3 regions of the Aliiglaciecola sp. 2_MG-2023 genome follow, and region 3 is predicted to be linked to each of the others. Evidence: predicted binding sites of a transcription regulator. Region 3 holds the regulator's gene; each other region holds the start of a gene.
The links. The regulator sigma-54, encoded in region 3, starts transcription at its own class of promoters, with help from an activator protein. The targets are predictions, from matches to a motif close to GTTGGCACGNNNNTNGNNT.

Region 1 (11,240 bases), on a different contig from region 3:
AGATCTGGGTGTCCAGTCGCCTTTGCGGATTTCATCAAGCATGGCTCCGCGGATACGGATACCTGCAAAAGTTTCGAAACTTGCGCCTTTTGAGCCATCGAAGTTTTTTGCGGCCTCGAGCAATCCAATCATTCCAGATTGAATTAGATCATCCACTAATACACTGGCAGGTAATCTGGCTAATAAATGATGGGCAATTCGCTTAACCAAGGAAGCATGTCTTTCTACAAGTTGAGCCAAATCGGCTTGTTGTTGATAAGCTGCTGCCTTTCTAATCACCTTTGTCCACCTACCACTTTTTCGGCGACAAGTTGTTCTAAGAAAAACTCTAAGTGTCCACCAGGTTGGTTGGGAATTGGCCAATGCATTGCTTTTTCTGCAAGGCCTTTAATAGCGATAGAAGCTGGCGATCCTGGAAATGCATCTACAATTGCTTTTTGTTTTCGAACTGACTTACGAATATTCTCATCGTAAGGAACCGTTGCTACTAGTTCTAAAGCAACATCTAAGAAACGGTTAGTCACTTTAGATAACTTTGCAAATAACTCTTGTCCTTCGCGCATGTTACGTACCATGTTGGCAACGATCTTAAAGCGAAACACGCCGTGTTCTCTGTTCAGTAGTTTGATCAACGCGTATGCATCAGTTAAAGAGGTGGGTTCATCACAAACAACCATCATTATATCTTGTGATGCTCTGGAAAAACTGAGCACCATATCTGATATGCCCGCGGCCGTGTCTACAATAAGCACATCTATATTGGTACGCAACTCACTAAACGCGCGAATTAGTCCTGCATGTTCAGTGGGGCTGAGTTCGGTCATTGATTGTGTTCCGGAGGTTGCCGGTGCAATCAATACCCCATGAGGGCCCACAACTAAAACTTCATCCAGCGTACATTCACCAGATAAAACATGGGATAAGTTTTTTTCTACTCGCAAGCCTAACATGACGTCGACGTTTGCCAACCCTAAGTCGGCATCTAACACCATGACGCGCTTGCCCATTTTAGCCATCGAGATAGCCGTGTTTAAGGTAATGTTCGTTTTACCGACCCCACCTTTACCACCGGTTACCGCAATCACTTTGATTAATCGAGATTGATTCATTCGTCTTAAGCTACTCGCTTGGTCGTCAATCATATTGCTAATGCCGATTTGTTTAGTTCTGGCTTAGCAGTATGAATCAAACCATATTTTTTATAAAGCTTAGCCGCTGCAGAGATTAAAAACTTTGCGTCTGCAACTTTAATATCTTCAGGGACTCGTTGTCCATCCGTCAAATAACTAACGGCTAACTTATGTTCAATTGCCACACTTAACGCTTCTCCGAGACTATAACTCTCATCGAGCTTGGTTAAAATACATCCCTGCAAATCAATATTGCTAAATGCACTCAAAGTATGCTGCAGCACTTTGTATTGTGCATTGGCTTGAATCACAACATACTTCTTGATATTAGCACATGAATGCTGATTTAAGGTATCTAACTGCTTGATTAGTCGAGAATCTCTTTGACCAAAACCTGCAGTATCTATTAAAACCAATCGCTTGTTACGCAGTTGGAAGAGTATATCTGACAATTCTTCCGCATTTTGCGCTTTTTTTACGTTACAGCCAATAATTTTTCCATAAGTCGCCAATTGTTCAAACGCCGCTATACGATAGGAATCAATTGTTACCATCGCGATTTGGTCAGCGCCATACTTTTGCGCTGCTCTGGCCGCCAATTTGGCTATGGTTGTGGTTTTTCCTGTCCCTGTGGGACCAACTAATGCAACAACACCTTTGTCGGCCAGAATAGCATTGCCAGTGGTTTGGATACGATTAGACAATAGTTTAAGTAAAAATAACCAAGCCTGCCTTTCATCTGCGTTTTCGGGAGTAGGAGTATAAGAGACTATGTCATCGGCAATGTGACTACTAATGCCCATTTCAATCAGTCTTGAGGTTAAATACCCGTGCATAGGATGAGCACTTTGACGTTGTTGTTTTAGCAAACCAGAAACTTGAAATTGAAGTACATTGCGCAGCGAATTTAACTCATTTTTTATTTCACTAATGGCAGAATTCGAAACGTCTTCAGCCTGTGCCGTTTTTACCTCATGACTATTAGCTTCATTTTGTGACGTTGGCACGGCTGCTGCGGCTTGTTTTTCGAGTAACTCACGCAGGCTATCTGGCCCCGAGTCGCCAATAATTTCACTCAGACTCGGCACTTTTTGTTGTGCTGCTCGCAGGCTTTGTGGTTGATTAAAGTTTGCTGTAGTAGCTTGTCGCCCAGGATGCGCAGTTGCAGTTGCAGTTGGCTGTTTATTAATACCAGAATGCTTAATTCGTTGATTAGGTTCCGTAACAGCTTCAGGTTTTGCTTGATCGTACGCAGCAACAATTTCGATTCCTTCCGAAGTCTTCTTGTTGGACATAATGACCGCATCACCGCCAAGTTCTTTTTTTACTTGGTTAAGCGCATCGCGCATGTCTTTTCCGATAAAACGTCTAATTTTCACATTGCCCCCCAAAGAAGCATCTGGTCTAGTTTATATAAATTAGTCTGCGCCATTTTATTGACCCACAGCACTTACAATTCGAATTTGTTTGTCACTTGGAATTTCTTGATAAGATAAAACGTGCAAGCCCATCACTGAATGTTTGAAGAATTTTGATAACACAGGTCTGAGCATGCCTGATGTTAATAATACGGCTGGCTCACCTTCTAATTCTCTTTGTTGCGAAGCTTCAGACAACGAGTTTTGTAATTTTTCAGCTAAGCCAGGTTCAATACCAGCGCCGTCTTCTCCACCAGCTTGTAAAGATTGATGGAGCATTTGTTCCAAGTCAGGTGCTAGGGTAATAACCGGCAACTCTTGTTCGTTGTTATTAATCTCCTGCACGATTAAACGTTTTAACGATATTCTAACGGCAGATACCAACACATCAGGATCTTGAGTTTTAGGACCATATTCACATAACGTTTGCACAATACTGCGCATATCTCGAATAGGAACGCCTTCATATAGCAAGGTTTGCAATACTTTTACCACTGTACTTAACGGCAAGACTTCCGGTACCAAACCTTCAACCAACTTAGGACTGTTTTTAGCTAACATATCGAGGAGTTGTTGAACCTCTTCATGTCCAAGTAGCTGATACGCATTATTAGTTAGTAACTGGCTAAGGTGTGTAGCAACCACTGTTGCCGCATCTACTACTGTGTACCCTAAAGTTTGTGCGTGTTCACGTTGTTGAGGGCGGATCCAAACGGCTTCTAAACCAAAGGCTGGGTCTCGTGTTGCCTTGCCCTCTAGTTTTCCGAAAACCTGCCCTGGATTAATCGCTAATTCATCGTCATGACTAATCTCGGCATCCCCAACCGTAACTCCTAGCATAGAAATGGTATAGCTATTGGGGTTTAAATCTAAGTTGTCACGGATATGCACAGGTGGAATTAAAAATCCCAACTCTTGAGACAATTTTTTACGAACGCCTTTAATCCGGGTGAGAAGCTCACCACCTTGAGTTTTATCAACTAAAGGAATTAAGCGATAACCCACTTCTAAACCTATGGTGTCGACATGCTGCACATCATCCCAACCAAGCTCTTTAATCTCTTGCTGCTGGCTTTGTTCCGGCGTATTTTCCAATACTTGCGGTTCAGCAGCCTGCTTCTTGGCGTTCCAGAAATTGTAGTAAGCAACTGCCGCTACAAATGCACTAAAACCAAGAAATGCTATGTGTGGCATACCTGGCACTATACCCATCACGAATAAAATCGCGGAGGTAACATAAAGCGCTTTTTGGTTACCTAGTTGGCGTCTCATTTCCTGACCCATTTCTTGAGAGTCATTTTCGCGGGTAACAATAATCGCCGTAGCCACGGAAAGTAATAACGAAGGTATTTGCGCAACTAAACCATCACCAATGGTTAAAATAGTATATATTTCAATGGCTTCGCCAAAGGCTAAGTCATGTTGAATAATACCAATGAATAAACCACCAACAATGTTGATAAGCATAATGAACAAACCAGCAACGGCGTCACCTTTAACAAATTTAGAAGCACCGTCCATTGAGCCGTAAAAATCGGCTTCACTGGTAATTTCCGAACGTCTTTTTCTGGCTTCATCTTGATCAATATAACCGGCGTTCAAATCGGCATCTATCGCCATCTGTTTACCGGGCATCGCGTCCAAGGTAAAACGAGCACTTACTTCTGAAATACGTCCTGCACCAGCAGTTACCACTTTAAAATTGATAATCAGTAGGATAGCAAACACCACTATACCCACAGCGTAATTACCACCAATAACCACTTCACCAAATGCCTGTATTACTTTACCAGCAGAATCTCCACCTTCATGCCCTTCCAACAAGACAATTCGCGTGGAAGCAACATTTAAGGCAAGGCGTAATACAGTGGCAACTAACAGTATTAAAGGAAAAATACCAAAATCAACAGGCTTATTAGTAAACACAGATACCAAAATCACCATAAGTGATAAGGCGATATTGAAGCTAAAAAGTATATCTAGTAGAAATGCCGGCATCGGCAGAATAACCATGCCCATTATGGCTAGCACTACGATTGGAGCGCCGACCCCATTCATAAAGCTTTTTACCTGATTTTTGTCTACCCGATTGAGGTAACCTGCAAGTTCCATAAACAAATTTTTGACGGTTATTAATATAATATGTGGAATTGCAACAAGCGCGCCAAAACTAAAATGACTGTAAATTGACGTTCTTTGCTAGAAAATGAGTTTACGAAATTAAAGCCACTCTACTCCGCTCTATCACGCATAGTGAATAAGCCTGAGGACAAATTAAACTGCTCCGCAATAAAATAATGGAAATGAACAAAAAAGCAGAAATAGGACAAATCGGTATACAGGTGAATATATTAACAGACATAAAAAAACCTGGCTGAAGCCAGGTTTTTTAAAACGAGAGAATAAATTTACTTAGCAGCCACTTTTCTGCGTACTAGTAAACCTAAACCAGCAAGCATAAGAACTAATGCTGAAGGCTCTGGAACATAAGTTACGGCGCCAAGAAAAATATCAGCATCTACTGATGGAAACACGCCTATTATATCGCCACTAACGTCATATACATATTCATCAACAAACAAGAAGCCGTCAAGAAAGCCAACATCTAACGTTAATATATAGTCTGGCATGGAACCAAATAAAGGAAATGTTTCAAATAAAAATTCTAACCCAGCATTTGGAGCAAATGGATTAATACCCGCTATAATTGGAAGACCTTGATCCGCTGAATCACCATCAGCCTCAGTTAAAACTAAATCGCCGATAGACAAATCGAGCTCTACAACGCTCAAAAAACCGGCCCCATCCGCGTCTTCAGTATTGTAAGTAACAGAACCTATTACCTGAGGACCTAAATCAATATTGAATGGATGAAACTCAGAAAGCAGAACATCTGCATAGATATCTTGTTGAATAATTGCGCCAGCGTTAGCTGAAAGAGACATTCCCAGTGTAGTGGCAATAAGACCTGTTGCGAGCAAAACTTTTTTCAAATACTTCATACTAGTGAACCTTATTATTGTTTTAAACGATTTCGTTCATTTTTATTGTTATATTTCGGTCACAAACTAAACAGTGCGACCTCAGCAATTAAGTAAAGCAATTACTGAACCAACTTATTTTTATTATATGAATCAGTAATTTATTATTACGTAACAAAATAAGCCTATTGAGATCGTTAAATTTTTTGACACTTAGTTGCTCGATTATTTATCGTCTTCAGTCGATTTTTTGGGTGTATCGTCGAAATCACAATCAGACTCTTCACGATCCCCAACTACATCTTCAAGACGCACTTTATCAACACTTCGAAACGTATTTATAGGTCCTGCTAACGCATAGAGGGCAAACACTATAAACAACACTAAAGAAGGCGCCGTGGCAACAATGATGAAAATTAACATCACAATTAAAAGTCCAACAAAAGGTACCTTGCCGTGCCAGTCAACTTCTTTAAACGAGTTATATTTGAAGTTACTTACCATTAATAATCCAGCTAAGCCCGTTAACACAGCAACTACTAGACCGAAATCTTTGCCATCGACGTCGTATTCAACGCCAACCCAGACCATTCCGGCAACTAATGCAGCCGCAGCGGGACTTGCTAAGCCTTGGAAAAAACGTTTATCCGCCACACCTAATTGGGTGTTAAACCTTGCCAGTCTTAATGCAGCACCCGCCACATAAATAAAGGCAGCCAACCAGCCAACTTTACCTAAATCGGTTAAACCCCAATTATAAGCAACAAGAGCCGGCGCCATTCCGAAAGACACCATATCGGCCATAGAATCGTATTCAGCACCAAATTCGCTTTGGGTATTTGTCATGCGCGCAACTCGACCATCTAGGCCGTCAAAAATCATCGCCACAAAAATCGCCACTGCCGCGGCTTCAAATCGACCGTTCATCGATGCGACTACAGCATAAAAACCCGAAAACAGACCAGCCGTTGTCAGCAAGTTCGGTAACAAATAAATACCTTTACGTTTAGAATCCGACATTATTCCCCCTTCAAAATGAGCGCACAAGATAGCATAATCCTGAATTAGCTCAAAATCATACACACCCTTGCACGGACTAATTTTAACGCTTCTTTGCGCAAATATACTGTTTCTTTTTGAAAAATGTTTCCTATTTGAGCATTTCCTTTATAAGTAAACGCTTATATCTCAAAATACCTATGCTACGAAAGTCATACATAACTCCCTTTAATCTCGCGGTATACTGGCTTTAAGAAAGATTAGAACGATAAAATCTTACCATGTCGCCATCTGGAAACAGGTAAATTTTTTACTGTCCATTATTTTTACAGGGAGACAAATTGACCTGGGGAAATATTACCGAAAAAGCACTTAAGCTGTTGTTTACAATACACTTACAATAGTTGGTTTGTTTTTTGCTTAACTCATTCCAGTGAAGGTCTCGGCCTTTAGGTTGGAAGATGTAGGAATATTAGTTATGGTTAATAAAGTTTTAGCGGGATTTTTCGCATTAGCGGTCACAGGTTTTGCTTCAGCAAGCACGACCACGTATGAAACTCAGAATTGGAATTTCAGTTCTGGTGGAAGTTGGGGTTCTAATTCCCTTAGTTATACCTCTGGAACAATCGGTATGACGGTAACAGCTTGGTCATCAACCGGCTATGCCAGTTGTGGCACAGGCCCAGAGTGTAACAGTAGTAATGTCGCATACGATCAAGACCCGTTTATCGAAAGCGCAGATTTACAACGTTACTCCTCTGGTCTTGGCGCAATAAACGACGATGATTCTGATTATTCTCCTCATCATGCTTTAGATAATAAAGGTAGTAACGACGGATGGCGTGACTATGACATGGTGTTATTTGAATTTGATACTGCTGTAGAGTTAACCAGCGTTCAAGCCGGTTGGTATAGTAATGATTCAGATGTCAGTATCGTTGGTTACACTGGTACGAAAGATCTCGGTACTACTCCATTTTCTTCGGATACCAAGTGGAGTGATTTGTTATCTGAAGGTTGGGGATATCAAACCGACAAGTTCAACATTGGCACAAACACGGCAACCATTGCCCCAGGTTTTGAATCAAAATATTGGTTAGTGGGTGTGTATAACTCTGTTTTTTCTGGCAATGCGGAAGACAGTTACTATGATGCGATTAAACTGAAAAACATCACAACCCGCAAAGGTGAAGGTCAAACACAAGTTCCTGAACCAGCAACATTTGCGTTATTTTTAGCGGGTGTGGCAGCAATATTCAGACGTAAAATGTCAGTCTAGACAAATATATTGTGACAAAAAGACGGTTCGCCGTCTTTTTTTATGTCTAAAATCTGACATTATCAACGCAGCAGTGCGCAGTAATTTATCCGCTAACAGTATAAAGTATGTGCGCTTTGCGGTATCTTGTAATGCAAAATGATAGCAATTCATAGTTACATAATTATAGAGAGATCATACGTGGTGAAACTGGCCAGAAAAATGTCCTTAGCTGCTTTTCTTTTAGTAAGTAGCCAGGTTATCGCACAAACCAGCAGTGAATTTTACGAAAAAGCTCTGGCTTCATTTGAAGATAAAGATTTTGAAACTGCTTATATCCATTTGAAAAACAGCTTACAACAAAACGAAGATAGCCTACCCGCTAAAATACTCATGGGTAAAGTACTGTTAATCAGTGGTTATATGTATGAATCAGAGGAAGTACTCGAAGAAGCATTAGCCATGGGAGCAGATCCCAGTTTAATAGTAGATACCCTCGGTAAGGTTTGGCTTTATACCAAGCAAAACGAAAAAATCATTGATAGTCAATTCAATAACCTCACTCCTAAGAGCCGAAACGATTGGCAAATTATTGTCGCCACCGCCCACTTAAACCTTAAAAATATCGACGCTGCACGCAAAGGTTATGAATTAGCATTAAAGAATGATCCAGCCAATATACGCACACTCAATGCGCTTGCGTCACTTGAAATACGAGATGAGCAGTTTGACAAAGCTCTGTCTTACATAGAATTATCACTTGCGCTAGAACCCACCAACGCTCAAACATTGCGTATCAAAGGAGATTTGTATCTTTTCCAAAAAGATATGCCAGAAGCCATAACTTACTATAAACAGAGTTACGCACTTGACGTTGATGATCCTATTATAAAACGTTCGTTAGTAAGTGCTTATCTGCAAAACCAAGATATAGATTCAGCCAAGCAGTTATTGGACGAAATTTTGCAGCAGACCCCCGGCGATCCGACTGGAATGTTATTGAAAGCTTGGTTATTAGCGAAAAATCAATTAAGTGACGATGCTGCAAAAGAATTAGAAAAATTAAGCTCTCAACTAGCAGGACTTAGTGAAGAAAGTTTGCAAGATGATCCATCTTTGTTTTACGTCAGTGCTTTATCCGCTTTTGCCTTACAGAACTATTTGCAAGCCAAAACATTTTTCATTCAATATCTTAATTTCGTGCCAGATAACATCGAAGCTATCGCACTGCTGGCGCAAACTCATTTAAAACTGAATGATCCTAAACTTGCTTTAGAAGTTATGCAGCGTCATGAAAGTAAACTCATGGAGAAGCTAGATAATGCTCTGTTACTTGCCGAATTATATTTAGCTAACGATAAAGCATTTAAAGCGGTGGAAATATCTGGGAAATTAAAACGCCAGTATCCAGAAAATCCAAATGTTGAATTATTGGAAATTAAAACCCTAAAGTCGAGAGGCAAACTCGAAGATGCTTTAACCAGATTAGACCAATCCGAATATGCGCAAACAAATCTTCGTTTTGTTATTCTGCGCAGTGAATTATTAATGGATATGGGTAGGCTAAACGAAGCGGATGAAATTGCCGATAAACTGCTACAAGCGGTTCCTGAAAATATCGACTTTTTGAATTTAAAAGCTGGCATTCAAATTCGCCTAGGTAACCCAGCAGTAGCTGAACAATATTTAGACCAAGCACTTGCCATTAACCCTGAACATTTCTCTGCACAATTTAACAAAGCCAACCTATTAAGCTCCCGTGGTGAACATCAGACAGCACTGCAGATTGTCGAAAAGCTCAACACTATTCAACCCGACAATGTGCGGATTTTAACCCTGTTAGCTCGCTGCCAATTTAATGCAAACATGAGCGATGAGGCAGAGAAGAATTTAGAGCGGGTATTACAGAAAGACATTAATAATTTAACCGCTCTAGAATTGCTGGCCACTATTTATACTCAACAAGGTGAGCTTGAAAAAGCAATTAGGCAATTAAACGTCGCAATTAAAACTGAACCTGATATGGCCGTTTATCAAATGCGTCGAGTGGAGTTATATATTGCGTTGAAGCAAATTGACCGAGCGGCGCGAGAAATTAAAAAGATTCATTATTTGGTTAAAGATGATGCTGTAGGTTTGGTTGAGTTAAGTAAACTTCAGTTTAAAGCGGGGCTTTTTGATGATGCGAAACAGAGCATAGCTGACGCTTCCGCAATACATCCTGATAGTTTGTTTCTTGCCACTGAGTACATTCGCCTACATTTAGCCAGCAACGACTTGAATAAAGCTAATGATATGGTCAGTAAATGGTTACAGACCCATCCTAATGATTCAAGATTGTTGATCTTGGCTGGAGATGTGAATGTGGCTAGCGACAACTTGGATGCGGCATTTGAACACTATTTACTTGCCCTAGAGGTCAATAATTTAAACCGCACTGCAATGTTTAAATTATACCAGTTAGCTTCCAGAGGCATTAACAGTGACAAGTTTGAGCATTTTACTACTGAGTTTTTACAACAAAATCCCGAAGCACATTTCCATCGTAGTATGTTTGCGGACTTTTTGCTTAATCAGAATCGTTTTGAAGAAGCTTCGAAGCATTATGAGAAATTAGTAAAAATTCAAAATTTACCGAACAAAGCTTATATGTTCAATAACTTAGCTAACATTTATGTTAATAAAGATTTGACTAAAGCGAACCAATATATCGAAGAAGCACTAGCCCTTGGAGCAGAAAATGCGGCAATTTATGATACCCAAGGATGGATCAAAACATTACAAGGCAAACATGAAGAAGGACTAACGATATTGCGTAAATCTTTTGCAATGAATTCTAATTCGCCTTCTAATCAATATCACTTAGCCTTCACTTTGCAAAAGCTAGGAAGAACGGGTGAAGCTAAAGCTTCTTTGCAAAGAGCCCTATCTTCTGATCAGGATTTCATCGAAAAGAAGCAAGCTAAAGCGTTGTTAGAAAAACTCTAAAATCATCGTTTGAAGTAAATAAAAAACGCCGACTACAAATAGTAATCGGCGTTTTAATAAATGGCCTTACAATGGGTATAGCAACAACAATGCTGTACCCAAATTCTCGGTTTAACTAATCTTCAATGAATCACCATCCATATCGATTCGAATAGTACTTTCAGCCTGAATCTCTCCTGCTAGCAACCGTTGTGCTAGCGGATTTTCAATCTCCATCTGAATTGCTCGTTTAAGCGGTCTTGCTCCGTATACAGGATCAAAACCAGCCTCAGCGATTTTTTCCAGAGCTGCTGGCGACAAATCAAGTTCAAAGCCTTTTTCAAGTAGACGCTGACGTAAAGACTGTAACTGTATCTTAGCGATAGCTTTGATTTGTTCCAAACCAAGTGGATGAAACACCACTACATCATCAATACGGTTTATGAATTCAGGTCTAAATTGTTGCTCAACGATCTGCATTACCATA
Region 2 (11,240 bases), on a different contig from region 3:
TACCTACCTTTAACGCGGGTCCTATTGGTCAACCCAATGGCATACCTGCCGACCAAGCTGGTGTTGCGATAGTAAATGCAATGCTTGATAACATCATTGCTAAAGCGAAATCTGAAGCAAAGAATAAGTTAGCAGAAGAAGCCAAAAAACTAGCGCAAGAAAAACTTGATGAAGAGAAAGACAAACTTACCGAGAAAGCCAAAGATAAACTTAAAGGTTTGTTTAATTAAGCTTGGTAAAACACTCTTTAAATAGTCTAAAAGGGTCAGATTGAATTTAAATCTGACCCTTTTTTTATCGCTATAAATCGATATTTGATTATGTGACAACCCCTCACTTTTAGCCATTTACTGATGCAGCTAAATACCAATTTTCAGTCTCAAATAACTAGAGGAAGTGAATGCTAACTTCGGTATAAGTCTCAGAAAAAAAAGAAGATTATATAAAACCTAGATGTAAATAGTTGGTGAATGCCTTATAGTGACGCTCGCATTTTCAACGATTCTTAAAATCAGGCATCCAACAAAAATGCATTCGTTGTTAGATTATTAGTGTCAATTTTTGTCACTTACCACAGGCACTCTTTTTATAAGGATCGTTATGAAATTCGCATGTATTGGACTAGGTAATGTTGGTCGTTCATGGGCTGTTACTTTTGCACGGGCAGGTTATCAAGTTCGTTTATGGGATAAAGATCCAGAATCTTTAGCAAAAGCCTATTCGCTTATACGCAAAGCACTAGAAGACTTAACCACAGTGGATCCAGATTTTGATGTGCAAAAGGCTTTTGCTAATGTGCACCTTGCTGAAACTATGGCGTTGGCGGTTGAAGATGCCGATTATGTACAAGAAAGTACGGCTGAAAACGTTAACGTGAAGGTGCAAGTGTTTAATGCGTTGGGGGATTTGGCTCCGGAAAAATGCCTATTAGCTAGCTCCACATCAGCGATTCCGGCCTCTGAATTTTTAGCATCGGTAAGTTATCCGCAACGCTGCCTTATTGTTCATCCTGTTAACCCTCCACATATTATTCCCTTGGTGGAGTTATGCGCATCGCCTTGGACCAGTCCTGAAGTTGTCCAGCAAGCTAAGTCTATGATGGAGCAATTGGGCCAATCGCCGATTGTATTAAACAAAGAAATCGATGGTTTTGTGCTTAATCGACTGCAGTGGGCCTTACTTGGTGAAGCTATGCATTTGGTTGGTGAAGGATACTGTTCAGTTGAAGATATCGATAAAGTGTTAACTAAAGGTCTGGCTTTACGCTGGGCACTTATGGGACCTTTTGAAGTGGGGCATCTTAACGCGACTAAGGGTTTAGAAGGTTACTTTGATGTACTCCAAGACGCGCTAAAACGTGTGCAAGGTAGTCTTAAAACAGATTATCCACCGAATAGTGACTTAGTCTCACAGGCCCATGATGTTATGGCTAAACGAATACCGGTAAACGAAATCGAAAACTATCAATCAGCAAGAGACCAACGTTTATTGAAACTGCGCCAGCATATTGATTGGACGGGTTGCAAAAATACCTAAATGAACCTAACAGCAAGCATTGAATACATGCTCTTCACGACTGTATTCAATGCGACTTATTGAGCTTAATCACTACTTGGGTTTAACTACGCGAGGTTCTTAGACAAAAAGTCGACCGTTCTGGTAAATGCTAACTCCGCACTTTTTTGATGATAACTAGCGCGGTCAACACAGGAAAATCCATGATTGGCTTCGGCATAAACATAAATAGGTTGTTGTGGATTAGCTGCACGAATCAATTCAATATCTTGTTGGCAAACATAAGGGTCAACTTCCCCAAAATGAAACAGCATAGGACAGCTAGGTTGCTTGCTTAAATGATCTGTAATGGCCGTTCCGTAATAACTCACCGCGCAGGTTGGTGATAATTCGTTAGCACTTACGTACGCCAAAGTACCTCCCATGCAATATCCTAGCACCGCAATTTTACCATCTACTTTAACGGCTTCCATCGCAGACTTAATATCAATTAGCATATCTTGTTGTTTGGATTTGCCCATCAGCTCGACACCTTTTTCGACATTAGCATAATCGAGAACAATGCCTGGCTCTAGTCTGTCAAACAATGAAGGCACTATGGTTTTATAGCCCAATTCAGCAAATTCCCGTGCTACCGATTTTAGATGTTCAGTGATGCCGAAAATTTCCTGAATGATCACCAAACCCGCTTTCGGATTTTCAGGCTCGGCAAGATAGGCGGTAAATTTATGGCCATCTTCAGCGGTTAAATTTATATTTTTGTTCACAGCGTTCACCTTTTATAACGTTAGATACTTTTAGCTCAATTTATCCAATGTGCATACTATTAAGCCGCATTGAAAAGCGGCGCAATTATGGATTTCAGTTAAGCAAAATCCTTAGTTCCATAACCAAGGTTGCGTTTGGCTTTGTTTATTCTCGAATGCGCTTATATCGTCTATGTCCATTGTCAGTTGTCTGGATATTTCATCTAAACCTGAGATCAACATTTGCTTATGTGCAGCTCCGATTTCAAAGGTTATGTTACTCTTCCCCTCAACTTCGATGCTCTGGGTCGCAAGGTCGATAGTGATAGGTTTTGCTTGGGCTGCGTTATCTAACAATATTTTAATCTGTGATTCTGATAACACTATGGGTAATAACATATTGTTAAAACAATTCGAATAAAAAATCTCACCGAAACTTTGTGCGATAACGCACTTTATTCCATAGTCTGTAAGCGCCCAAACAGCGGTTTCTCTGCTTGAGCCACAACCAAAATTATTGCCGGCAATGAGAATCTTTGTTTTAGAAAATTGTTGCTGATTTAATACGAAGTCGGCTTTTGGTTGGCCCTGACTATCAAATCTTCGATCATAAAATAAACATTCATGCATCCCTTGTTTGCTCAGACGAGTTAAGAAGCGTCCGGGGTAAATAACGTCAGTGTCTATGTTGTCTTCAGGCAACGCCGCAGCGATTCCCGATATTTGTTTAAAGCCTGTCATATTTGAGTTCTACTATGCTATTAAATAAGTTCACGGACGTCTGTTATTTCACCCGTAATTGCCGCGGCTGCTGCCATGGCTGGGCTCATTAAATGGGTACGTCCGCCGACGCCTTGGCGTCCTTCAAAATTTCTATTTGAGGTTGAAGCGCATCGCTCGCCCGGCTTTAGTCGGTCATTGTTCATCGCCACGCACATGGAACAGCCTGCAGCTCTCCATTCAAAACCTGCGCCCATGAAAATTTGGTCGAGGCCTTCAGCTTCCGCGTGAGCTTTTACTTCACCTGAGCCTGGGACTACAATTGCCAACACATTTTCGGCAACACTTTTTCCGATGATAACCTTGGCCGCTGCGCGCAAGTCTTCAATCCGACTATTAGTACAAGAACCAATAAAGACTTTGTTTATCTTCAATCCTTTAATTTCAGCATTGGCTTTGATATCCATATAATCTAGGGCTTTTCTCCAACTTGCCTCAGTGGAGTCGTCTTTAGCATCAGCAAGTTGTGGAATTTTATGGCTAATTGAGATGGTGTGTTCAGGGCTGGTCCCCCAACTGACATAAGGTTCAAGGTTATCAATGTCGATCTCAATTTCAGCGTCGAATATTGCATCGCTATCACTGGGTAAGGTGAGCCAATAGTTAACTGCTTGATCCCACAGGTCGCCTTTGGGGGCCATAGGACGATTTTGCAAATAGTTAAAAGTCACTTCATCAGGTGCGACCATACCAACACGTGCGCCGGCTTCGATTGTCATATTGCAAAGCGTCATGCGCGCTTCCATGCTCATTTTTCGGATCACATCACCAGCGTATTCAATGGCATAACCTGTTCCACCGGAAACTCCTAACTTAGCGATAGTCGCAAGCGCCATATCCTTAGCGGTAACATGCAATGGTAATTCACCGCTGAAGGTAATACGCATGGTCTTTGCTTTCACTTGGTTTAGGCATTGAGTAGCGAACACTTTTTCACATTCACTTGCGCCTATTCCAAATGCTAGGCTACCAAATGCACCATGAGTTGCGGTATGAGAGTCACCGCATACCAAAGTAGTGCCAGGCAATGTAAAGCCTTGTTCTGGACCCACGATATGCAAAATCCCCTGACGCTTATCGTTTACTGAAATGTAGGGCATTCCTGTATCTTCGACGTTATTTTCCAACGCAATTAACATCGCTTTTGCTTGTGGATCTGCTATGTGCTGTCTGTTGTTGCTGCTGGGTATTGTGGTTGGTAAAACGTGATCTACCATCGCCAATGCTTTTGCTGGTTGGCGTAATTTAGCACCTCGTTGCTTTAATGATGCAAAAGAAACTGGCGTGCTAACTTCTTGAACAAGATGGCGATCGATGTAAATTAGGCAAGTATCATCCTCATTTTGCTTAACGACGTGGCTATCCCAAATTTTGTCATACAGTGTTTTACTACTCACTTTAAATCACCTGTTAAAGAATGTACTGAGGTTAAGGAACTATGCAAACTGGCGACATTCGACTAGAGACCCTGTTTAATTTGCAGAGCGGGTCGTTGAGCTATGTCTATGGTTAATTGCTGACTTTTTATTGCTTCTTTTATCGATTTATCTGGATTGAGTACATCACCGTAACTTGGCAAGATTGCGCTAAATTGGTGTTCATTAGTACGGCTGAAAATAGGCAAATGGAGCTGTAGATGATCGCCCTAGTTATCGGAAACCGTTGTTATGTAAACAATTTTGTGGATGGAGTCTACCTGAAACTTAGCGCTTTAAGTAGCAATGCGTACCATCTGGCTATGTCCATTTCGTATAATATATTTAATTCACGTTAAGCTGAGTAGAGTAGCAGTTACTTTCATTGGCGTGCTGGCATGTATGCCAAATCAACCAATTTGAATTTTGAAATGGCATACAATGAAGTTGCTAAAGCACTTTATAACGCTAAAATTAATGGACTGCACAAATTAGAGGTTTGTCATTCATCGGGTACTTTTTCGATGTCCATTTTTGCCAAGGAGAATCGCGGTGCAAAACTATATTCTGGCTATCGATCAGGGAACTACCAGTTCAAGGGCGATTTTATTTTCATTGGATGGCAAACCTTGCTTTATTGCGCAACAGGAGTTTAGTCAATCCTATCCTGATGATGGATGGGTAGAGCATGATCCTGAAGAAATTTGGCAAAGCGTCCTGAAAACCTGTAAAGACGTTATTGTTGAAGCACAGATTGACGTTTCTCAAGTCGTTTCTATTGGTATAACCAATCAACGAGAAACGACAATAGTGTGGGATAAAAAAACCGGAAAAACCCTGTATCCTGCAATAGTGTGGCAAGACCGGCGAACTTCCTCGATCTGCAAGCAGTTCAGTGAAGATTCCCAGCTAGTAGAGCATATCACCGACACTACGGGATTATTATTAGACCCTTATTTCTGCGCAACTAAAATTAAATGGATATTGGACAATGTAGAAGGAGCGCGCGAAAAAGCTGAATCTGGTTTACTTGCTTTTGGCACCGTTGATACATTCTTAATTTGGCGGTTGACCAAAGGACGCTGCCACTACACAGACGCAACCAATGCCTCTCGCACTATGTTGTTCGATATTCATAAGCAACAATGGGATCCACAACTTTTAAAAACATTCGATATCCCGCAATCAATCTTGCCAACAGTATTAGACAGCGCTGACGAGTTTGGTAAAACGAATCCTACATTGCTGGGCAAAGCTATCCCTATTCAAGGAGTTGCAGGGGATCAACAGGCAGCGCTGTTTGGACAAACTTGTTTTAAAAAGGGCATGGCAAAAACAACCTATGGCACTGGTTGTTTCATGGTGTTGAATACCGGTTTAACACCGCTTAAATCTCATAATCAACTATTAACAACGGTCGCTTATCGGTTAAACGGTGAAACAACTTACGCTTTAGAAGGCAGTATCTTCATGGCTGGCGCTACGATTCAGTGGTTGCGCGATGGCTTGCAACTAATCAAAGAGGCGTCTGAAACTGAATCGCTGGCGAAGATGGCCAGTCCGAACAATAGTGTATTTTTGGTGCCGGCGTTTACTGGCTTGGGTGCGCCTTATTGGGACCCTGATGCGCGCGGAGCTATTTTAGGTTTAACCCGTGATACAGGTATTAATGAAATAGTCGCAGCAGGTTTACAGTCAGTGTGTTATCAATCAAAAGATCTGCAAAAAGCCATGGAAAGTGATGGTGCCCGTGCAACCAACCTTCGAGTTGACGGCGGAATGGTTAAGAATGATTGGTTGATGGGTTTTTTAGCTGACATCTTAGGAGCAGAGGTGGATAGACCTGAAATTACTGAAACCACTGCTTTAGGAGCAGCCTATTTGGCCGGATTACAAGCGGGTATCTACAAATCTTTAGATGAACTGAGTGCACAGTGGCGATGCGAACACACATTTACGCCAAGGTTCTCTAAACAAGAAAGGGACCATGCTTATTCTTTATGGCAACAAGCGGTGAATCGAATTCGCTGTGATTGAATGCTAAACCCTTGCACACAGATCCATCTTAATGCTGTTAGACAGGCAATAAATTGCCCATGCTCATCGCTTTTTATCCTTAAGTGGGCGTGATTTTGCCACTTAATTTCATGTGTTTTTGGCCTATTACCTACTAATAGTTTCTAGAAACAAAGCTATACGCTTTATTCGCTTGTTCAATTGTATTGGTCACCTGAGAAACCGTTGATTCTATCGTTTCCTTGTCGGCATCTTCAAACATGTAGTCTGTTACATTGTTATAGATGGATTTGCCGGAGAATGATTCAATCGCCATATCGGCAGCGGCAAACGCCACCCCTATGGGCCCCCCATAAACAAATCCACCCAATAATTCAGATACCGGATCCACACTGGTATGGGATGTATTTTGGTAAATATCAGAGACAATAGGAATGTGATTTAGAATGTTAATAGTGTCAAAAAAATCATCCATGCCTAAGCCATCTTCACCTATTACATAATTTGAAATATCTTGAATTGAACCCAACAAGGTAGTGTCAGAATTTAACGCGCTTAACTCAGTGGTGCTTACTTCCGGCTCGGCAGAAATAGCGGCAGTCGCACTACTGAAAAGGTTGGCACTGAGACTACTCAATAAAGAGGTTTGTAGGTTCGCAATTGAATCTAGTGACGTCAGTTGAGATAAAGAGTCTTCAGTAAATTGATCTAACCCAATAGCTGAAAAAAGACTTTTCTGAATGCTGTCAATTGCTGAATCCATGTTGGCGTTTTCTTCAGTGGAGTTATCACTGTCGTTTTGCTGCATCAGTGACATTAAACCACCAAACACCTGATTGATTCCTTCTGAGCTTGCTGAGGATTCACTTGCAGAAGGTGTTTCAACGGCGGTGCCTAAACCTAAGTTATTTTGTAATGTATCTATGACATTCATGGGTAATGACTACTCTTAATTTACGCATTTTGGATGGAGTTGTGTAGATGCTGATAGGCTAAAATCGTGCCAAAAATTTAGCCAAGTATCATATACTTAAACAACTTGGCTGAAATTCTATTTACATTAAAAGCGCTAGTGTAAAGTTTTAGTAAAGGTACTAAAGTGATTTATTTTTTCGGTAAAATAACCTCAGAATTTGGCATGTGAGAGGCAATTCTAATCATAAATATGTTGTTATCTTTAGATAGCAATTGAGGTTATATTTGAGTATGAAAAAGTATCACTTTATCTCTTTTTTCTGTTTTGTTGTTTGCTCATGTTCACAAACACCTAGCGTAGAAGAAGAAGTTGTCGAAAACCTGCCAACCAATCCAAAAGTTAGTCAAAGAGCCATTAGTCAAAAAGACAAAGAGATCATGCCCAATGATCCCAGTTACAGACCTATCCGCATGGAAGGGGTCGAATCTATAGCAGTCCCCACAGGATCACTTTTTCAACTAGACGATGACGCTAGCCTGTATCAGTTGCACCGCAAATACCAAGTGGGTGACATGATTTTAGTTCGACTAAGTGAGTCAACTACGTCAAAAAAATCCATCGATTTTCAAAGGGATAAAAGTAGTCGATTTGAGTTAGGACCTGTGAATGTTACTGCTGGACCTATCCAGATTGATGAAACAGACTTAAATATAGAACACAATGAAGAAAATGAGTTCGATACATCATCAGAAGCCAATCAATCTAATTCTTTGAAAGGTGATATTACCGTATATGTAAAAGAAGTCTTACCCAATAATAATCTTGTGGTTGCCGGCGAGAAGTGGATTACGCTGAACACTGGGCAAGAATACGTCAGATTTTCCGGTGAAATACGAACCGCCGATATTGATGCTTCAAATACTATTATTTCCTCTAAAGTGGGGAATTCACGCATTGAGTACAGTGGCAAAGGCGAATTGCACTCCAATCAAGAAGAGTCAGTAATCAATAAATTATTTGGCATTTTCAATTAACTGAAAAATGAATGTAACTATGATGAAAATGTTGAATTGCACAACCTTGTTGGTGCTTTTGCTGCTCTGTCCTAGGGCCTTTGCTGTTTGGCAACAAGGTGAGGCGACGGTCAAATTAGACGGTGCTGACGTTAGCGACGTAAGAGTGACAGCTATCAAAAATGCAGTTGCAGACGCATCTTTTAAAAACGGCAGTTTTGTTTCTGCAGAAGATGTGGTGTTAGATGGACTACTAGTGAGCAGTAAATCGGTGATTACCACCCAAGGCCAAATTCAGCGAGTAGAAGTGCTTAGTGAATCTGTGAATGAAGATGTATTTAATGTTATCGTCAGAGTCGAATTCTCACCTATGTTCAATTGTCCCCATGATGGATACAACCGCTCGGTGTTGCTTACCCAGTTTCAAGTGTTAAAACCCCAGCAAGCTAGCCATGGTGGTATTTTTGATATCGGTAAGCAAATAAGTAAACGCATTGAGCAACAATTGCGTGCTGAACAAACCAGTCCTAAGGTACGACTGATTGACAAGGCGTTCACTGGGGTTAACTCCTATGACCAAATCCATCTTAACGAATTAACCAACAAAGCCATTTATATGTCCAAAGAATATGGACGGCAGTTTGTCATGTTTGGGTTTATTCGCGATATCAGTTTATTTGAACAAGTCAAAGAAGAATTGCTTTCAGACGATGTATCTTTAAGACGCAATTTCACGATTCAAGTATATGTACTGGATGTTTATCGGCATACGATTATATTCCAAGAGTCTTACCATAGTGAAGCGGATTGGGAGTACAGTGATGACTACAATGTAGATACCAATAACAGTTTGTTTTGGCGCAGTGACTATGGCCGTACAGTACTTAACACTGTCAATGGCGCGGTGTCGGATGTTGCTAATAAACTTCAGTGTGAGCAGAGCTTTGCGCAAATTGTAGGAACAAATAACCATAAATTGATCATCAATATGGGCTTAGACAATGGACTAAAGTTAGGCGATAAATTCCTACTCTATAAAAAACGCTTACCTGTTAGCGCAAATGGATTGAGTCATGCGGCATTGACTGCGGTTAACCAAGGTGTATATAAAGTCGTGCAATTAGACAGTTTGACCGCTGAATTGAGTAATGATGATCCTGCCCAAGTGATAAACGGCGACTTACTCGATCTGGTCAGCCCAACTCGCTAAGATCAAAGCATAAAGTCACTTAGTGTTGGCGCGGTAATATTCAAAGACGCATATCTATTCTTACCACTGGGCTAGTTGCCCTTAACGAACACAGATACGCCAGTCATAGCTATACCTGAAACTACTCGTTTTGCATTATTAGGAATTGGTTTTGCGGCGAAATTCAACACTTCCCCCCGACTATCAAATTAGCAAGTGCATTTTTATTCCAGCTTATAGCGCATCATTTTAGTGCAATCATTTATGCTTGGGATAAGTCCAATTAGCCTAATCTGGCTGCTAGGCCTTTAAAATTAACAATCCTTAAAACTTGACCTTTTGGTCATTTTCTTGCATCGCAACCCCATTCGTTTTGGCTATGACAAATCAAACTCAATGACATCGAGTTCTAACTCTCATTTACGGGCAGACCTAAGGCAAATTAATGAAATCCAATTCTGAACTGCTCTATGGGCTTAACGATATTCCCTCTAAAAAGCAAAGTATCACCGCTGCAACCCAGCATATTCTGGCCTGTTTTGTGGGGATCATCACGCCAACCTTAATAATAGGTGGAACTCTAGGGTTGCAGGCTGAGTTGCCATATTTATTGAGTATGGCGTTATTTGTATCAGGAGTGGCTACCTTTATCCAAGCTAAAACTATAGGCCCTATTGGTAGTGGCTTGATTGCTGTACAAGGTACAAGCTTTTCCTTTGTTAGTGCCATTTTAGTAGCCGGCTTTGCAATCAAAGCCAAAGGGGGAAGCAACGAGGAGGTATTATCGACTATTTTTGGGGTGTGTTTGCTCGGAGCCTTTATCGAAGTTGTTATTAGTCAATTTATTACCAAAGTGAGGCGTATTGTTACCCCTCTCACCACCGGTATTGTGATCACAACCATTGGCTTTAGTTTAATTAAAGTCGGCATGACAGACCTTGCAGGTGGTTTTGGTAGTGACACTTTTGGCGATACGCAAAATTTATATATTGGAATTTTTGTGCTGGTGACTATCATTGTACTCAATGTCTCGTCAAACCCATGGGTTAGGTTATCAGCCATCATGGTTGGTATGGGATTAGGAACATTGCTGGCCTACTGGTTAGGTATCGTTTCGGTGGAACATATTGGTGAACAACCTTTGTTTAGCATACCCGTGCCTTTCAAATACGGTTTAAATTTTGATTGGGAGGTGTTTTTACCCGTTGCGCTGATTTATCTGATGACGGCGCTGGAAAGCTCTGGTGACTTGACGGCTAACAGCTTGTTTTGTGGTTTGCCCATCAAAGGTGAACAATACTTAAAGCGCATTAAAGGCGGTATTCTGGCCGATGGGGTTAATTCTGCATTGGCATCGGTGTTCAATACCTTTCCAAATACCACTTTTGGGCAAAACAATGCGGTAATCCAACTAACCGGAGTGGCGAGTCGACACGTCGGGTTTTATATCGCCGGTATTTTGGTGTTGTTAGGTTTGTTTCCGGTAATTGGAGGTGTATTGCAATCAATTCCTAAACCTGTTTTGGGCGGCGCGACTTTAGTGATGTTTGCCACTATTGCGGTGGCCGGTATTAAAATTCTGGCAAGTGAACCTATCGACAGACGCAAAACACTGATTATGGCCACTTCATTTGGCGCTGGCTTTGGGGT
Region 3 (11,240 bases):
GTGTCACTGCCATTTTCCAACCCGAAAGCATTCGCAATCGGCAAACTGACGACACTAAAAAAACTGAAGAAGAGCAAGACAAGTTGCAGGATGAAAAACCTTAATGGCAACGTTAAAAGCGACCAATTTAGCGAAGTCTTATAAATCTCGGCAAGTGGTGCGAGATGTAAGCATTGAAGTTTCTACTGGACAGATTGTTGGCCTGTTAGGTCCCAATGGTGCTGGTAAAACGACCACCTTCTATATGATTGTTGGGTTAGTGCCACTCGATAAAGGCGAGATTTATATTGATCAGACCGAGTTAACCTTACAACCCATGCACATCCGTGCACGAAAAGGAATTGGTTATCTTCCTCAAGAATCATCTATATTTCGTAAGTTAACCGTTTACCAAAATATCATGGCAATTTTGCAAACCCGAAAAGAATTAAGTTCTGATCAGCGAGAAGAGCAAGCGGATGCATTATTGGATGAATTCAATATTAACCATATTCGTAACAGCCTTGGCATGAGTTTATCAGGCGGGGAGCGCAGAAGAGTCGAGATCGCTCGTGCATTAGCGGCCGCCCCTGAGTTTATTCTATTGGATGAACCCTTTGCTGGTGTTGACCCGATTTCAGTAAACGATATAAAAAAAATAATTCAACACCTACGCGATAGAGGTATTGGTGTATTAATAACTGATCATAATGTGCGTGAAACGCTAGACGTGTGTGAAAAAGCGTATATTGTGAGTCATGGTGAATTGATAGCTTCTGGAACCGCAGAAGAAGTTTTAAATAATCAACAAGTCAGAGATGTATACCTTGGCGAGCAATTCAAGCTATAGTAGAGGTATGTTGTTTTTAACCAAAGCTTTGTGGCTAAACAAGTAAGAATAAAAAAACTAAATGAAACCCTCGTTACAATTAAAATTCAGCCAGCAACTAACAATGACGCCTCAATTGCAACAGGCTATACGTCTATTGCAATTATCAACGCTGGATTTACAACAGGAAATACAGGAAGCGTTAGAATCGAATCCACTTTTAGAAGTAGAAGACGGTTCAGATATCCCTACTGGGGATTCCGCTTTAGCAGACAGTAATGACAAGTTCTCAGAGGAGACGGTATCCGCAAGTTCTGATTCCATGGATACAAACGAGGCATTAGAAAAAGCAGATATCCCAGACGAATTACCCATAGATAGCACATGGGACGAATATATCAGTGCCTCCTCAGCCCCCGCCTCAATAAGCGGTGGTAGTGGCGGCGATGACGACCAAATTTTCCAAGGTGAAACAACCGAAAATATTCAAGATCACCTATTGTGGCAGATGCGCTTAACGCCTTTTTCTGAAGTTGATACTGCCATAGCAATCGCAATTATCGACTCTATTGATGAGTCTGGTTACCTCACTATCAGCACCGAAGATGTTCTTGCTAGTCTCGACCATGAAGAGGTTGAACTTGATGAGGTGGAATGCGTTTTAAAACGTATTCAAATGTTCGACCCTATTGGTTCAGGCTCAAGAAATCCGCAAGAATGTTTAATGGTACAAATGAATCAATTTGCACCTGACACCCCTTGGTTAAATGAAGCTAAGTTATTGATCAGCGAATATGCTGACTTATTAGGCAGTAAAGATTACCGAACTTTAATGCGTAAAACTCGTCTAAAAGAAGACGAATTACGAGAAGCTATGCGGTTATTGCAAACACTCAATCCACGCCCTGGTAGTTCATTGTTAATCGGTGAATCTGAATACGTCATTCCAGATGTTTCAGTGATGAAGAAAAATGGTCGTTGGCAAGTTGAGCTAAATCCCGATAGTTTGCCTAAGCTGAATGTAAATCAGCAATATGCGGCAATGAGCCGGAACGCTAAAAACACCAGTGATAGTCAATTTATTCGGTCGCATATGCAAGAAGCCAAGTGGTTTATAAAAAGTCTAGAGAGTCGTAATGACACTTTACTCAAAGTCGCAAACTGCATTGTTCAGCAGCAGGTTGGTTTTTTTGAGCATGGACCTGAAATGATGAAACCAATGGTGTTAAATGATGTCGCAGAAATGGTAGATATGCATGAATCAACTATTTCCCGTGTTACCACACAGAAATATATGCATACGCCTAGAGGAATTTATGAACTTAAATACTTTTTCTCCAGCCATGTAGCAACTGATTCTGGAGGAGAGTGCTCCTCAACGGCAATTCGCGCATTAATTAAAAAACTCGTCGCAGCAGAGCTTCCTACCAAGCCTCTTAGCGACAGTAAGATTGCTGATCTACTGGCAGACCAAGGTATTCAGGTCGCCCGTAGGACAATAGCAAAATACCGGGAGTCTTTATCGATCCCACCGTCTAACCAACGCAAGAGCCTGCTGTAGGCTCAACAACAGAAGGAATACGCTAATATGCAAATTAACCTTACTGGCCATCATGTAGAAATTACAGATTCTTTGCGAGATTATGTAGACAATAAATTTACAAAGCTAGAAAGGCATTTTGATCATATCAACAATGTCCATGTCATTCTTAATGTCGAGAAGCTTAATCAAAAAGCTGAAGCGACAGTTCATCTTAGCGGAGGTGAAGTATTTGCAACCTCAGAGCACAACGATATGTACGCAGCAATTGACGGATTGATAGATAAGCTTGATCGACAGGTAATCAAGCACAAGGAAAAAATTAAGCGTCATTAACATATATTAGATTAATTAATGGAAATTAAAGACATCCTTTCCCCTGACTGCACAAGTTGTGCAGTCCAGGGGACAAGTAAAAAACGAATTCTTGAAACTATCAGCCTGATAGCGGCAGAAAAAATCGATGACATTGATCAGACAACGATTTTAAATAGTCTGGTTAGCCGCGAAAAGATGGGCAGCACAGGAATCGGGAATGGTATTGCATTGCCACACGGTAGACTTTCGGGTTTAAAGGATGTGGTCGCAGTTCTAATCACCAGTGATCCTTCTATCAACTTTGACGCTGTGGATAATTGTCCTGTGGACATATTTTTCGCAATTTTAGTACCTGAAGATAAAGCCGCCGGACACCTGCAAACCTTAGCAACCATCGCGACAAAATTAAGTGATAAGGAAATTCTGAAACGTATTCGTCGTGCAGAAGATAATGCTCAGTTATACGAGGCAATCGTTGCATGAAACTGATAATTATTAGTGGCCGCTCTGGTTCAGGAAAGTCTATTGCACTGAGGTCTTTAGAAGACTTAGGTTACTATTGTGTCGACAATATCCCAGTTAACCTATTACCGACTCTAACCCATACGGTTATGGATGAATATGACCAAGTGGCCGTGAGTATCGATGTTAGAAACCTTCCCAAGGTACCTGGTGAATTAGTCGAAATTCTTGATTATTTGCCTGCCACTTGGGACATGACCATAGTCTATTTAGATGCCAGTGATGACATGCTGATAAAACGCTTCAGCGAAACTCGTCGACTGCATCCGTTATCTCGTCAAAACAAATCTCTTTCGGATGCGATTCAGGCAGAGGGTCAACTGTTAGCCCCTATTGCGGAACGCGCCGACTTATATCTAGATACAGACAAACTTTCGGTGCATCAATTAGCTGAATTGGTTCGAGAGCGAATTCTAGGCAAGAAAAGCTCTAGGCTAGTTTTGGTATTTGAATCCTTCGGTTTTAAATACGGCATTCCTAAAGACGCCGATTATGTATTCGATGCGCGATTTTTACCTAACCCACATTGGGAGCCAGACTTAAAGCACCTCAGTGGATTAGACTCTCCGGTCGAGATATTTTTAGGCTCACAGCCAATAGTGACGAAATTTATCTGGCAAATTCAAAATCTCATTTCAACTTGGCTTCCTCATCTAGAAAGAAACAATCGTAGTTACGTGACAGTAGCAATCGGTTGTACTGGAGGCCAACATCGCTCAGTTTATGTGGCTGAGTCACTCGCTAAAACATTTTCAGCGTCTCACCCAGATGTTCAAATAAGGCACCGAGAGTTAAATCGATGAATCGATTTGAAAAGCAAATAGTCATCGTTAACAAACTTGGATTACACGCAAGAGCGGCTACTGAATTAGTCAAAGTAGCCAATCAATTTGATGCCGTTGTTACCCTAGTTCAAGGGGAGAAATCGGCTTCCGCAAATAGTGTATTGGGCTTGATGATGTTAGAAAGCTCCCAAGGCAAAGAAGTTAACGTCATTAGCGAAGGAGTCGATGCTGAACACGCCCTTGCCGCGATTGAAAAACTCATAGTTGAGAAATTTCACGAAAACGAATAGTTAAGCAATGTGCAAATAATTGCTGACCTGCTGCCCTTAGTCCTCTAGACTATTAGTATTAGTAGTTTTTTCATTGAGCTGCATATTCATGGCAGAAGCATTAGAGGTTAAACACGCCCAACGACAACTGAAGGCTATCAATCAAGCCTTGGCCAGTGGTCGCTTTATGCATGTCCGCAAAACAATTCACGACATGCCAGCTTGCGACATCGCCCTTCTTCTAGAGTCTTCCCCAAGCAAATCAAGAACTGAACTGTGGGAAATGTTGGACTCCGATTTTTATGGCGATGTATTAGAAGAACTGTCCGAAGATGTACGTAATGGCATCATCGGACAAATGCTTCCAGACAAAGTTGTTGATGCCCTAGAAGACATGGAGATTGATAACTTAGCGGAAACGTTAAGCAGTTTACCGCAATCGGTCTCAAAAGACGTGCTGAAATCGATGGATGAGCAAGACCGTCAGCGCGCAGAAAAAGCCCTTTCTTATGGTGAGGATACCGCCGGGTTCATTATGAATACCGACACCATAACCCTACGCAGCGATGTAAACATTGATGTCATTCTGCGTTACTTGCGACTCAAAGGTGAAATTCCAGAAAGCACTGACACATTTTATGTTGTGAGTCGAAATGACACCTTAATTGGAACTGTACCAGTCACTAAGCTTCTAACGGCTCTGCCAGACTCCAGTATTGAAGATATTATGGATGAGGAAGCTGAAGCCATCCCCGTTGATATGCCAGAAACAGAAGTGGCAAAATTATTCGAACGCTATAACTGGCTGTCAGCACCGGTAGTCGATTCTAGCCGACAACTATTGGGTCGTATCACCATAGATGATGTAGTGGATATTATTCGCGAAGACGCCGAACACTCTATGATGAGTATGGCCGGTTTGGATGATGAAGAAGATACCTTCGCCCCGGTATTGCAAAGTACGCAGCGGCGTTCAGTATGGTTGGCCGTAAATCTAGTAACGGCACTTCTTGCCGCAGCCGTAAGTGATCTTTTTGAAGCAACACTAAGCCAAATGGCAGTGTTAGCTATTCTCAATACAATTGTCCCAAGTATGGGCGGAGTAGCAGGCAATCAAACACTAACCTTGGTTATTCGTGGTATGGCGCTAGGCCACGTAAGTGCTGATAACTCAAGATGGTTGGTGAGCAAAGAATTAGCCATTGGATTTTTTAATGGTGCGATTTGGGCGGTGTTAATTGCATCGGTCATTGCCATTTGGAAACAAGATTGGATGTTAGGAGGAGTCATTGCCTTTGCCATGATGATCAATATGGTTGCCGCTGGTTTAGCCGGAGCAACCTTACCATTGGTAATGAAAAAGTTGAAAATAGATCCTGCCCTAGCAGGAAGTGTAATTTTAACCACCATTACTGACGTCGTAGGTATTTTTGCCTTTTTAGGTACAGCCACTTTGTTGCTTGTTTAGTTTTAGGAAATAAAACGATTAAATCGATTGCACAGCTCGTCGTATACATTGGCATAGCCTTGCTTGCTTTTGCGGGGAATTCAATTCTATGTCGTTTGGCGTTAGCAGACTCAAGTATAGATGCCACTTCTTTTACCTTAATCCGCTTAATATCTGGCGCAATTATGCTTATCTTAATTTTGCTGATAAAAGGAAACGTCAATCAAATTAACAACAAAGGCAGTTGGCCGGCTAGCTTAGCGCTTTTTATATATGCTGCAGGGTTTTCCTACGCATACATTGAGCTTGATACGGGGGTAGGGGCGTTAATTTTATTCGCTTGTGTACAAATAACCATGTTAGTCATCAGTTGGTATTATGGTGCGCGATTAACCTTAGTTGAATCCTTGGGTGTGTTAGTCGCATTTGCCGGTTTTATTTATCTTGTTTCGCCTGGAGTAAACTCTCCTTCGATTTTTGGCGTTACACTAATGGCATTGGCAGGCATAGCTTGGGGATGTTATTCAATTATTGGTAGTCGCTCTGCAACGCCATTAATAGACACAAGCTCTAACTTTATAAGAGCATCGGTTATTAGTTTAGTGCTAACTCCAGTGTTATTTATTGAATCAAATCAATTACAAACAATGGGCGTGGTTTACGCCTTAGCATCAGGCATGATCACATCAGGAGTTGGTTATGCCATCTGGTACAAAGTGCTCCCACACATTCGCTCCAGTGTGGCTGCGGTGTTACAACTCAGCGTACCCGCAATAGCAGCCCTAGGTGGATTGTTGTTATTAGAAGAGCTACTCACGATGAAAATGTTAATTTCAAGTGGCGCTATACTCGGTGGTATAGCGCTGGTGATTTACGGCAAACAACAGCAAACAAGCTAATTAGTCATTCAAACAAGGCTCAATTAATCTAATCTTTTATGTTTTCGCAATATAATCCTGCGCTTTATGCCTAACAAAGCGCAGCTTAGTAAGTTAACAGCCGCAATTGACTATAGATGATTTACCCAATAAGTTAATCATCTATATTTTGTGAGCTTAGCCAATCGTTTAACTTCGCAGTGTCCTGCTTTTCTGCCATTTCGAGCTCTTCTACCCAATCATGCACGTTTTCCCACCAGGTTGGATGATCACCTTGCTGAATACGATTTGCAATTTTTTGCACTCGAGCAAGGCCAACAGAACCGGCTGCACCTTTAATTTTGTGAGCTTGAGAACACACTTCTTCTTTGTCATTTGCACTCAAGTTTATATTGAGTATTTCCATGTAGTCAGGCATGTTTTCTTGGAACACTCCAACACTTGTGCGCACCATTTCATGACCGATAGTATCCACCAGCATTTGTAACAAATCTAAATCTAGAATAGATTCTAATTCACTGGGTTTTGCTTCTTCTACGGAGAACTGCGGGATATCTTTTTGATCAACAAACAAGTTGTTAAAAACTTCAATTACCCGACTCTTTTTAATCGGTTTGGCAATAACATCATCCATGCCGTTATTTAAATATTCTTGACGGGTTTTAATCACATTTGCGGTCAATGCCACTATTGGAGTTTGTTCCACTAAACCTTCTTCATGTAATATTGATGCAACATTAAATCCCGTCATATCAGGTAGTTGAATATCTAACAATATTAAATCGTATTGCTTTTCACGGGCCATTTTTAATGCGTCTTGGCCGTTCATAGCAACTTCCACAGTTTGCCCTAGCTTCTCTAATAAAGCTTTAGCCACCATAACATTGAGTTCGATATCTTCTACCAACAGAATCTGCAAGCCATGAACCAAAAGCTCTTGTAACTGCAAAGGTTTATTATTAATAGTAAGGGGCAACTCGACTGTAAAGCAGGTACCCTCCCCTACTACACTATTCACTTTAATTTGGCCTTTCATCAGACTGACCATTTCTTTACAGATGGCCAAACCAATACCGGTTCCCGTTGCCGATTGATGATCAGGATGATTAACCTGATAATACATAGCGAAAATCTTATCTAATTCTGTTTTTGGAATACCAACACCAGTATCTTTAATCGTAAATTTGACCGAACTGATACCCGGTTTTTCTTCTGTCGCTTCAACCGTTAAGTTGACCTTACCTTTTTGCGTAAACTTAACCGCGTTAAATAGTAAATTCCACAAAACCTGACGTAAGCGCGTACCGTCTGCTTCCACTTGGAAAGGCAGAGGCTCAATAATTTGCGTTTCAAAACGCAAACCTTTATCAGCCGCTAGTAATTGAATGATGCTACCTAATTCGTTGGTAAACTCTTTCAATGAAACCGTTTTAAGGGATAGCTCTAACCTATCGCGATCAAGTTTGTCTAGATCAACTATATCATTGAAGATATTCCCTAAGGTGATACCGCTAGCATAAATAGTACTTACCCAAGCAAACTGCTCATCCGATAAGTTTGTGTCACGCAGCATTCGGCTAAGACCGACAATACCATTTAAGGGAGTACGCAATTCATGGCTAATAGTGGCAATGAAGGCCGTTTTATCTTTGTTCGCTTTAGTAACAACGTTTTCGGCTTGTTTACGTTCCGTAATATCGCGGCCGAAAGCAAGTAAACCCAGACGCTTACCTTCTTTATCGTAAAAAGGAACCTTACGCATTTCATAATAACGACGACGACCATCTGCAAATCTTAACCACACTTCTTCGGTAATACTGGCATTGGTTTCTAAAACTTCATGGTCACTAGCCACTACTTGACGAGCAAGATCTTCGTCATACACTTGATGGGGAGTTAGACCAATTAGCTCTTCTTCGGTCTTTCCGGTCATTTGTTCTGCGACCCGGTTACAGCCAGCAAATCGACCTTCTTCATTACGATAATAAATTAAATCGGGAGAGGCATCGATTATAGAACGAAGTAATGTAGACAGACGTTTAGCCTGGTCTTCTTGCTCAGATTTTTTATTAATTTCTCTTTCTAAATCGTGAAATACAATCTCTCGTTCCAATTGCGCATTTTTACGTTGTTCAATTTCGTAATTAAGTTTTTGTACCGATAACTGCAATTCATGATTTCGCAGCACATCTTCTTCGCGCATTAATTCAAGTTGTTGCACGGCTTCTGACAAACTATCTCTTGATTGCTCCAATTGTTTTACCAACTCAGTAAAAACAATTAGAACCCAAGGCGCACTTAACATGGTCAAGATGATCGCACTAATGAAATCCTTTATTTCCACTTCACCACTCATAATTATGCGTATTACATATGAACCGCAAATGGTGAAAGCCAATGTTAGTAAAACAAAAAATATGCTTATTTTGAGTGTACCGAAACGGATAACGAATCGCGCTACGCCGATGGCCCAAGATTCAATTGGAGCTTTTGAATGCATTTCTAAAATCTCTGTGTGAGTAGAAGACCAATGCTATCAAGAAACACTACCGTAGGTGAATGTTTCAATTAAATTAATGTTAAATAAACTGAATTTGTAACCCGCGCAGATGTCAAAAGACTTATTAACTGGGTTTTAAGCAAACTAATCTGTACCCAAGCAAACGAGTAAGTTTGACATTCCTAGGCCCTTGAATTGGTTTACACAGCCATGATTGAGTGAATTCTAAATTATCCAGAAACATCAATGTGTTTAATATTTATACTGCAACTGAATTACCAATCGAAACAATATGATATAAATTATTCTTAGCTAGTTCTTTACAGTTATGCAGTTTAATTAAATAATTATGCGGTTAGAAAGGACCAATAAAGTGGGTTGTTACAAAAACCACCAAATAATAAACGTATTGTTAACAAATGCTCATCTATTTTCAGCCTTTTTGAAGTGATTTACTTGATCAAAATGAATTTTGTAAGCATTTGATTTGGATTGATTTTATTATCATGAATTGTTAAACAATGGAAAAATTGAATGATTCGCTCGTTGCGCGGATTGATTTCTCCCTTTAATGTCGGTATTTTGTCAGGCCGCTTGGCTAAAAATTCATAAAAATTCGATAACCGGCTGGTACCCTCAAACAAACGACAAGAAAACAACATAAACCAGCAACGAGCAAAACTGACCACAGAAGTCAGGCTCAGTGCAGCTAAATACCAACATTCTAGTTGGCATGTACAACCTTTCTCAGCCAAAGGTTGAAGGAGTTACGTTAATGAGTTTGTATAACCCAAATGATTCAAAAGACAACTGTGGTTTTGGATTAATCGCCCACACTGAAGGTGAAGCTAGTCATAGACTGGTTACTACCGCAATTGAAGGCCTCGATCGCATGCAGCATCGTGGTGGTATTGCTGCGGATGGTAAAACCGGAGATGGTTGTGGATTGTTGTTGCAAAAACCAGATGAATTTTTCAATCTGATTGCAGCAGAAAATGGTTGGAAATTAGGCAAAAAGTATGGCGTAGGAATGATCTTCCTAAACCAAGATACAGAAAAAGCACAGATTGCTCGCCAAACAATAGAAGAAGAATTGTCCAAAGAAACCTTAGCAGTGGTAGGTTGGCGAGAAGTGCCAGTTGACCATTCGGTTTTAGGTGACCTTGCAGCCCAAGGTGTACCAAAAATGGAGCAAGTATTCGTCAATGCTCCTCCAGGATGGCGTAAAAGAGATTTAGAACGCCGCTTATTCATGGTTCGAAGACGGGTTGAAAAAAGATTAGTCGAAGACAGCGATTTTTACATTGCCTGTTTATCTGCACTAGTAACTATATATAAAGGCTTGGTAATGCCGAAAGATTTGCCAAACTTTTATTTGGATCTTGCCGATGAACGCTTAAAGTCCGCCATTTGTGTATTCCATCAACGTTTTTCTACGAATACATTACCTAAATGGCCGTTAGCGCAACCTTTCAGATTTTTAGCACATAACGGTGAAATCAATACCATTCGTGGTAATAGAGACTGGGCACAAGCTCGTTCGAAAAAGTTTGTAACACCGTTATTGCCTGATCTCCAAGATGCAGCTCCTTTTGTAAACACTGAAGGGTCAGACTCATCTTCGTTAGACAATATGCTGGAATTGTTTTTAGCCGGTGGTATGGATTTGTTTAGAGCCATGCGTTTGCTTGTTCCACCAGCATATCAAAATAACAGCACCATGGACGACGATCTTCGTGCGTTCTATGAGTTTAACTCAATGCACATGGAACCATGGGACGGCCCTGCTGGTATCGTTATGACCAATGGTCGCCATGTGGCCTGTAACCTCGATAGAAATGGTTTACGTCCTGCCCGTTATGTATTAACCAAAGACGGCTTTATTACCCTTGCCTCAGAAATTGGTATTTGGGATTACAAGCCTGAAGATGTGGTTGAAAAAGGTCGTGTTGGACCGGGCGAAATGCTTGCTGTTGACACATACACAGGTAAGATTTGGCGCTCCAACGAAATTGATGAAGAATTAAAAACTCGTCATCCTTATAAAGAGTGGATTGATCAACACATCAAACACCTCAAGCCGATTGAAGAGTGTGACGCCAGCCAAATTGGTAAACGTGCCTTTGATGACGACATGATGAGCACCTATCACAAGCTGTTCAATTACAGCTAC

Region 1: a site for sigma-54 is predicted at 5,646-5,664, ahead of Q4567_RS04220 (PEP-CTERM sorting domain-containing protein). Genes of this name have one in related genera too.
Region 2: a site for sigma-54 is predicted at 7,605-7,623, ahead of Q4567_RS13435 (flagellar basal body L-ring protein FlgH). Genes of this name have one in related genera too.

Annotation. Positions count from the first base shown of each region.
Region 1 covers NZ_JAUORY010000003.1:79,965-91,204, forward strand. Annotated here, with positions in the region: gene Q4567_RS04200 (RNA polymerase sigma factor FliA) at 1-279, opposite strand, end outside; gene Q4567_RS04205 (MinD/ParA family protein) at 276-1,142, opposite strand; gene flhF (flagellar biosynthesis protein FlhF) at 1,139-2,509, opposite strand; gene flhA (flagellar biosynthesis protein FlhA) at 2,564-4,660, opposite strand; gene Q4567_RS04220 (PEP-CTERM sorting domain-containing protein) at 4,957-5,550, opposite strand; gene pssA (CDP-diacylglycerol--serine O-phosphatidyltransferase) at 5,755-6,549, opposite strand; gene xdp1 (exosortase-dependent surface protein XDP1) at 7,007-7,807, shown strand; gene prsT (XrtA/PEP-CTERM system TPR-repeat protein PrsT) at 8,009-10,774, shown strand; gene clpB (ATP-dependent chaperone ClpB) at 10,886-11,240, opposite strand, start outside.
Region 2 covers NZ_JAUORY010000012.1:62,543-73,782, forward strand. Annotated here, with positions in the region: gene Q4567_RS13400 (hypothetical protein) at 1-230, shown strand, start outside; gene Q4567_RS13405 (3-hydroxyacyl-CoA dehydrogenase NAD-binding domain-containing protein) at 601-1,536, shown strand; gene Q4567_RS13410 (dienelactone hydrolase family protein) at 1,623-2,282, opposite strand; gene leuD (3-isopropylmalate dehydratase small subunit) at 2,394-3,002, opposite strand; gene leuC (3-isopropylmalate dehydratase large subunit) at 3,023-4,438, opposite strand; gene glpK (glycerol kinase GlpK) at 5,009-6,493, shown strand; gene Q4567_RS13430 (hypothetical protein) at 6,627-7,406, opposite strand; gene Q4567_RS13435 (flagellar basal body L-ring protein FlgH) at 7,679-8,422, shown strand; gene Q4567_RS13440 (flagella assembly protein FlgT middle domain-containing protein) at 8,442-9,611, shown strand; gene Q4567_RS13445 (uracil-xanthine permease family protein) at 10,036-11,240, shown strand, end outside.
Region 3 covers NZ_JAUORY010000020.1:67,648-78,887, reverse strand. Annotated here, with positions in the region: gene lptA (lipopolysaccharide transport periplasmic protein LptA) at 1-104, shown strand, start outside; gene lptB (LPS export ABC transporter ATP-binding protein) at 104-829, shown strand; gene Q4567_RS17295 (RNA polymerase factor sigma-54) at 891-2,369, shown strand; gene hpf (ribosome hibernation promoting factor) at 2,397-2,684, shown strand; gene ptsN (PTS IIA-like nitrogen regulatory protein PtsN) at 2,703-3,149, shown strand; gene rapZ (RNase adapter RapZ) at 3,146-3,991, shown strand; gene Q4567_RS17275 (HPr family phosphocarrier protein) at 3,988-4,263, shown strand; gene mgtE (magnesium transporter) at 4,352-5,710, shown strand; gene Q4567_RS17265 (DMT family transporter) at 5,770-6,588, shown strand; gene arcB (aerobic respiration two-component sensor histidine kinase ArcB) at 6,722-9,067, opposite strand; gene gltB (glutamate synthase large subunit) at 9,843-11,240, shown strand, end outside.